Regions from separate parts of the Buttiauxella cochleicola genome, predicted to be linked through region 1. Evidence: predicted binding sites of a transcription regulator. Region 1 holds the regulator's gene; the other holds the start of a gene.

Region 1 (3,426 bases):
AGCGGGGTAACTTCGTGAAGCTTACCTTCATTAAACTCAACCAGATAAACGCTCTTATTCTTGCCTGTTTCGTCAAAACTAAGCGGAATAGGTGAACCGCTGTAACGGATATGTTCGGTGCCGCCAATTAATTGCGCACGATGAATATGGCCAAGCGCGATGTAATCGGCATCCGGGAAATGCTGCGCCGGGAAAGCATCAAGCGTGCCAATATAGATGTCGCGTACCGCATCGCTTTTGGTGACGCCTACTGTAGTTAAATGCCCGGTAGCGATAATTGGCAGCCTGGCATCAGCGCGTAAATCGCAGGCCGCGCGATAGCACTGTTGATAGTGCTCGCTGATGGCTTCCATTAATGAACGCTGTTTCTCATGGCCGGACAGCCCCGCCTGGCTATTTTGAATATCGCGTGGGCGCAAAAATGGAATAGGGCAGAGAATCGCACCGGGAAGACCGCTTTTGGATTTTAGAACAATAGCTTGCTGGCTGGTATCATGGCGGGCGCTGGCAATCACATATGTGTTCAGGCAGGCCATGAGTTCGCGAGACTCATTAAGTGTCGCGACGGAATCATGGTTTCCGGCCAGCACCACGAGCGAGCATCCCGTCGCCTGAAGCTGCACCACAAAGCGGTTATACAATTCTCGCGCATAGCTTGGCGGCGAGCCGGTATCAAAAATGTCACCCGCGACGATTATGGCATCCACATCATTTTCAACGACAGCGTTGAGCAGCCATTCAAGAAAAGCCTGGTGCTCAGGACCGCGACTTTTGGTATAAAAATTTTGACCTAGATGCCAGTCTGATGTGTGAATTATGCGCATGACCTGTCCGGTGGCTTAAAAATGAAGTCCCGATTATAAGGGGACGAGGCAAAAAACGGCATATGTCTCTGTGTCATAAATCAAAGTGATGGGTCATCAAACAGTCATGTTTTTCATAAATCTGTCATAAATCTGACGCATAATGGCGCCGCATTGAAACAACAATAATTATTCCTTGAGCAGGGCGAATCATGGCGAAGCGTATTTTAGTCGTAGAAGATGAAGCTCCAATCCGTGAGATGGTGAGCTTTGTGCTCGAACAAAACGGTTTTCAACCTGTAGAAGCGGAAGATTATGACAGCGCAGTGAATCTGCTGATTGAACCCTTTCCTGACCTGATTTTGCTGGACTGGATGCTACCAGGCGGCTCTGGTATTCAGTTTATTAAACATCTGAAACGTGAAGCATTGACCCGCGAGATCCCGGTGATGATGCTGACAGCGCGTGGCGAAGAAGAAGATCGTGTGCGTGGTCTTGAAGTCGGGGCTGATGATTATATTACAAAGCCATTTTCCCCGAAGGAGCTGGTGGCACGCATTAAAGCTGTCATGCGTCGTATTTCTCCTATGGCAGTAGAAGAAGTGATCGATATGCAGGGGCTAACACTTGATCCGTCGTCGCACCGCGTCATGGCCGGTGAAAACCCATTGGATATGGGGCCAACCGAGTTTAAGTTATTACACTTCTTTATGACGCACCCGGAGCGGGTGTATAGCCGTGAACAATTGCTCAATCATGTATGGGGCACCAATGTGTATGTCGAAGACCGAACGGTGGACGTACATATTCGGCGGTTACGCAAAGCGCTCGAACATAGTGGGCATGACAGAATGGTACAAACAGTACGCGGTACGGGTTATCGGTTCTCAACCCGCTTTTAATTCCTTATCAGGAGAGTGACGCGTGCTGGAACGGTTGTCATGGAAAAGGCTGGTACTGGAGCTGCTGCTCTGTTGTATACCTGCCGTCATTTTAGGCCTTATTTTTGGCCATTTACCCTGGTTTTTATTACTGGCAGTCACTGGGCTGCTGGTTTGGCATTTCTGGAATTTGCTGCGTTTGTCGTGGTGGTTGTGGGTTGATCGCAGCATGACGCCTCCGCCAGGGCGGGGGAGCTGGGATCCGTTGCTCTACGGCCTTCACCAGATGCAGTTGCGTAATAAAAAACGCCGCAAAGAGTTAGGTAACCTGATTAAGCGCTTTCGTAGCGGTGCGGAATCATTGCCCGATGCGGTTGTGCTTACCACTGAAGAAGGGACGATTTTTTGGTGTAACGGCCTGGCTCAACAGTTGCTGGGCTTACGCTGGCCGGATGATAACGGGCAAAACATCCTTAACTTGCTGCGTTACCCTGAATTTACCCGCTATTTATCACATAAAGATTTTGCTCGCCCGCTGACTCTCGTGCTCAACAATGGCCGTCATCTGGAATTTCGCGTAATGCCTTACAGCGACGAACAGTGGCTGCTGGTGGCGCGTGATGTGACTCAGATGCACCAACTTGAAGGGGCACGCCGTAACTTTTTTGCCAACGTTAGCCATGAACTCCGTACACCATTGACGGTGCTGCAAGGTTACCTGGAAATGATGCAGGACCAAACCCTTGAAGGCCCGCTGCGCGAGAAAGCGCTGGGCACGATGCGCGAACAAACCTCGCGTATGGAAGGGCTGGTTAAGCAGCTTCTCACGCTGTCAAAAATTGAAGCGGCTCCGGCGATGGTGCTCAATGAAAAGATTGATGTGCCACTGATGTTGCGTGTGGTGGAGCGCGAAGCGCAAACCCTCAGCCAGCAAAGACAGACGTTACAGTTTGATATCGACTCAACCCTGAAAGTGTTTGGTAATGAAGAACAATTGCGCAGTGCGATTTCGAACCTCGTATACAACGCAGTAAACCATACGCCAGATGGCACATATATTACGGTGAGCTGGAAAAGGATTGCCGGTGGTGCCTGCTTTAGTGTTGCAGACACAGGGCCTGGCATTTCAGCTGAACACATTCCGCGATTGACCGAGCGTTTCTACCGTGTCGACAAAGCGCGTTCACGGCAAACCGGTGGCAGTGGACTGGGGCTGGCGATAGTAAAACATGCTTTGAGCCACCACGATGCGCGGCTCCATATCGAAAGCCAACTGGGTATAGGAACGACGTTTTCCTTTGTACTGCCTGAGCGTCTCATTGTTAACGAGAAAGCCATTCAGGCAGAGTAGCTTACTCAAACCGTGTCAAAATAACTTTCCACAGGCCAGTCTTCTGGTCTGTCTTTTTTTTACTCAGATGTAAATCAAAAACCCTCAGTTGGTGATATTTTAACCATATAAACGACCATAATCATTTCTGATGGATAAACTAATCCTCTGCTTTCATGGTTAATTTAAGTATATCAATCTGGTTTTTGGATCCCTTCTTGCCTTCATTCGCTATAAGCGTTTTAATTGCGGCCCTGTAATTAGTAGTCCGACTGGATTTGAGTGGTAATTCAAACAACTATTCTTCTCCACCGATCCCGGAAAGGATTTTCCGCTGTCGTAACTACCAATTGCCGCTTTTATGCCGAGTTAACAGGTATAAAAATTTGAATACTTTCAACACCACACATCC
Region 2 (3,426 bases), on a different contig from region 1:
CGCACCTTCCAGCGCATAGTTCACTTCACCGCGTGGGCCGCAAGCAATAGTGGTCAGCAAGCCATGAGTAGATTTAACCGCCTGAGTACCGGTGTTCATCAACATAAAGCAGCCGGTGCCGTAGGTGTTTTTCGCCATCCCTTCTTTTACACACAGCTGGCCGAAGAGTGCCGCCTGCTGGTCACCGGCGATCCCAGCGATAGGAATACGCGTACCGCCTTTACCACCGATGTTAGTCTGACCGTAAACTTCGGAGGATTTACGCACTTCTGGCAGCATCTCACGTGGGATATCCAGCGCTTCGAGCATGCGGTCATCCCAGGTGAGATCGTGGATGTTAAACAACATGGTACGGGAGGCGTTGGTGTAGTCAGTAACGTGCACGCGCCCTTGTGTCATTTTCCAGATAAGCCAGGTATCGACAGTACCGAACAGCAGTTCACCACGGCGAGCACGCTCACGTGAACCTTCAACATGGTCAAGAATCCACTTCACTTTGGTGCCGGAGAAGTACGGGTCAACAACCAGGCCTGTGTTGGATTTGATGTACTCTTCCAGGCCGTCACGTTTAAGTTTCTCGCAGATTTCAGCGGTACGACGGCACTGCCACACGATGGCGTTATAAATTGGTTTGCCGGTCTCTTTTTCCCAGACAATCGCGGTTTCACGCTGGTTAGTGATACCAATTGCGGCGATTTGGTCTGAGTTAATATCGGCTTTAGCCAGCACTTCTACAAGTGTGGAGCTTTGTGTTGCCCAGATCTCCATTGGGTCATGTTCAACCCATCCTGCTTTTGGATAGATTTGCTGAAACTCGCGCTGTGCAACGCTAACAACGTTGGCATCATGATCCAGGACGACGGCGCGGGAGCTGGTTGTACCCTGATCGAGTGCGACAATATATTTTTTTTCGTGGGTCATAATTTTGTCCTGAAGTCAGTCTTACAAAGAAGCATTTTGTTGTGTGGATGCGCTAGATTTTTCTTCATCTTCAACACAAACATCACAAGGTAAATGGTGGCCAATCAGTTTACGGTAACCAAAGGCACCTAACGCCGCGCCTACAATCGGGCCAAATACTGGCACCAGGAAGTAAGGAATATCGCGGCCACCGGTGAAGGCGACGTCGCCCCAGCCAGCTAACCAGGCGAAAAGTTTCGGGCCAAAGTCACGTGCTGGATTCATCGCAAATCCGGTCAACGGCCCCATTGAAGCACCGATTACCGCAATCAGTAAGCCAATCAGCAATGGTGCTAATGGGCCACGCGGGATGCCATTGCCATCGTCAGTCAGCGCCAGAATAACGCCCATCAGAATGGCTGTGATCACCATCTCTACGGCAAACGCCTGCACCAGATTGATGTGTGGGTTAGGGTAGGTTGAGAAGATACCTGCCAAATCCAGGCTTTCCACACTGCCGCGTACCATGTGGTGCGTCTGCTCGTAATCCAGGAATAAATTGTAATACAGGCCATAGACCAAAGCTGCGGCACAGAACGCACCTGCAACTTGCGAAAGAATAAACGGCACCACTTTACGTTTATCGAAGCAGGCGAACAGGCAAAGTGCGATAGTCACCGCCGGGTTAAGATGTGCACCGGAAACTCCTGCAGTCAGGTAGATAGCCATCGCTACTCCCAAACCCCAGATGATACTGATTTCCCACTGCCCGAAGCTTGCGCCCGCGACTTTTAAGGCGGCGACACATCCGACACCAAAGAAAATCAACAACGCGGTACCCATGAACTCGGCGATGCACTGACCTTTCAAGGTTGATGGAGCTGTCTGACTCATAGTAGGGTCCTGAAGGCAAAATTAATGATTATTGTTTGTTCGGGCTTCCCTGCCGCGCAGGTGCCATGTAGGCATAGTGTTAATTTATCGTTAACGAACATAAACGAGAAATATCGAACTTTAAATTTGTGTTGTTCGTCATAAAAATGAGCGATTTCGCGCTGAAGTGTGCGCATTATCACCCAGAAAAGACAACGCAAACGCTCATGGAAGTAATCAATGGGTTAACAAATAGTGATTTTAGCGCTCATGGTCATTCGGCATATGCTGAAAAACGTTATGTTATGCAAAGAGCGCTTGAACTCGCTGGACACGGCTACTCACGCTACTTACAATCGAGACACGCTGCGTGGAGCGCATATATTCATAAGGTGTCATCGGGGAACATCCGGGACGGGGATTTAGAAATCCATCAACGCCTTGCAATTCAGAAGAGGTTCAGAAATGTCATTTGAAGTGTTTGAGAAACTGGAAGCAAAAGTACAGCAGGCGATTGATACCATTACCCTGCTGCAAATGGAAATTGAAGAGCTGAAAGAGACCAACAATAATTTGTCTCAGCAAGTTCAGCAGTCTCAGAGCAACCATGAAGAACTAGTGCGCGAAAACAATTCTCTGAAAGAACAGCAGCACGTTTGGCAGGATCGTCTGCATGCCCTGCTGGGTAAGATGGAAGAAGTGTAATACCCGTCCTACTCAAGCTGCAGGGGCGTTGGCTGCTTTCGTTCACCCCAGTTACTTACTTTAGTAAGCTCCTGGGAATTCACTCAATTGCCGCGTTACTCGGCAGAGCCTCGCCCCGGTGGGGCCAGCGCAAGCGCTGTTCAAAAGGCTGAAGCCTTTTGTCCTGCAACTTGAATTATTTAGGGTATCGATTTATTCGACCAGAAAAAGAACGGGCGCCTTAGGGCGCCCGTTTTGTTATTCGATTGGGTTATTCAATATCGAGGGGATCTTCGGAAAGGATGATGCCGGTGTTATCTGCATAAAGATGGTCACCGGAGAAGAAGGTCACGCCACCAAAGTTAACGCGCACATCACTTTCGCCAATGCCAACTCCTGCTGAACCTACCGGAATGGCGGCAATTGCCTGAATACCAATATCCAGTTCTTCCAGGTCATCGACCTGGCGTACAGCACCGTATACGACGATGCCTTCCCACTCATTTTGAGTCGCCAGACGGGCAAGTTCTGCATCAATCAAAGCACGGCGAACAGAGCCGCCACCATCGATTACCAGCACTCGGCCACGGCCATTTTGTTCGAGCAGATCATACAACAATCCGTTGTCCTCGAAACATTTCACCGTGATGATTTGCCCGCCAAAGGACGACCGCCCACCGAAGTTGGAAAACAGCGGTTCAACGACGTTGACATCTTCCTGATAGATGTCGCAAAGCTCGGAAGTATCATATTTCATAGGATTAAGGTTCTGTTGCTGCATGAGTTGTCAGTATATCGCTTAATCCCAACTGTTGGCAAAATCATCAATTGTTAATTGATATTTGTCAGCTAAAACGACACCGTACTGAGCACAACTCCTACCGCAAACAACAAGTTAGTCAGCAATGCAGCTTTAACAGTTCGTTCGAGCATTGGGCGCATGGCGACCGGTTCCATCTCACGCAGTAC

What was found. Region 1 encodes PhoB, which activates phosphate uptake and scavenging genes when phosphate is short. Its sites were predicted from a motif close to CTGTCATAAAACTGNCNNAT; they were not measured.
Region 2: LVQ79_RS18420 (MIP/aquaporin family protein) is a predicted target of PhoB. The motif match lies at 1,930-1,949, and genes of this name have one in related genera.

The regions. Positions count from the first base shown of each region.
Region 1 covers NZ_JAJSOU010000003.1:72,051-75,476, forward strand. The annotation lists gene sbcD (exonuclease subunit SbcD) at 1-824, opposite strand, end outside; gene phoB (phosphate response regulator transcription factor PhoB) at 1,016-1,705, shown strand; gene phoR (phosphate regulon sensor histidine kinase PhoR) at 1,728-3,035, shown strand.
Region 2 covers NZ_JAJSOU010000015.1:79,292-82,717, forward strand. The annotation lists gene glpK (glycerol kinase GlpK) at 1-921, opposite strand, end outside; gene LVQ79_RS18420 (MIP/aquaporin family protein) at 943-1,794, opposite strand; gene zapB (septal ring assembly protein ZapB) at 2,239-2,478, shown strand; gene rraA (ribonuclease E activity regulator RraA) at 2,729-3,214, opposite strand; gene menA (1,4-dihydroxy-2-naphthoate polyprenyltransferase) at 3,307-3,426, opposite strand, start outside.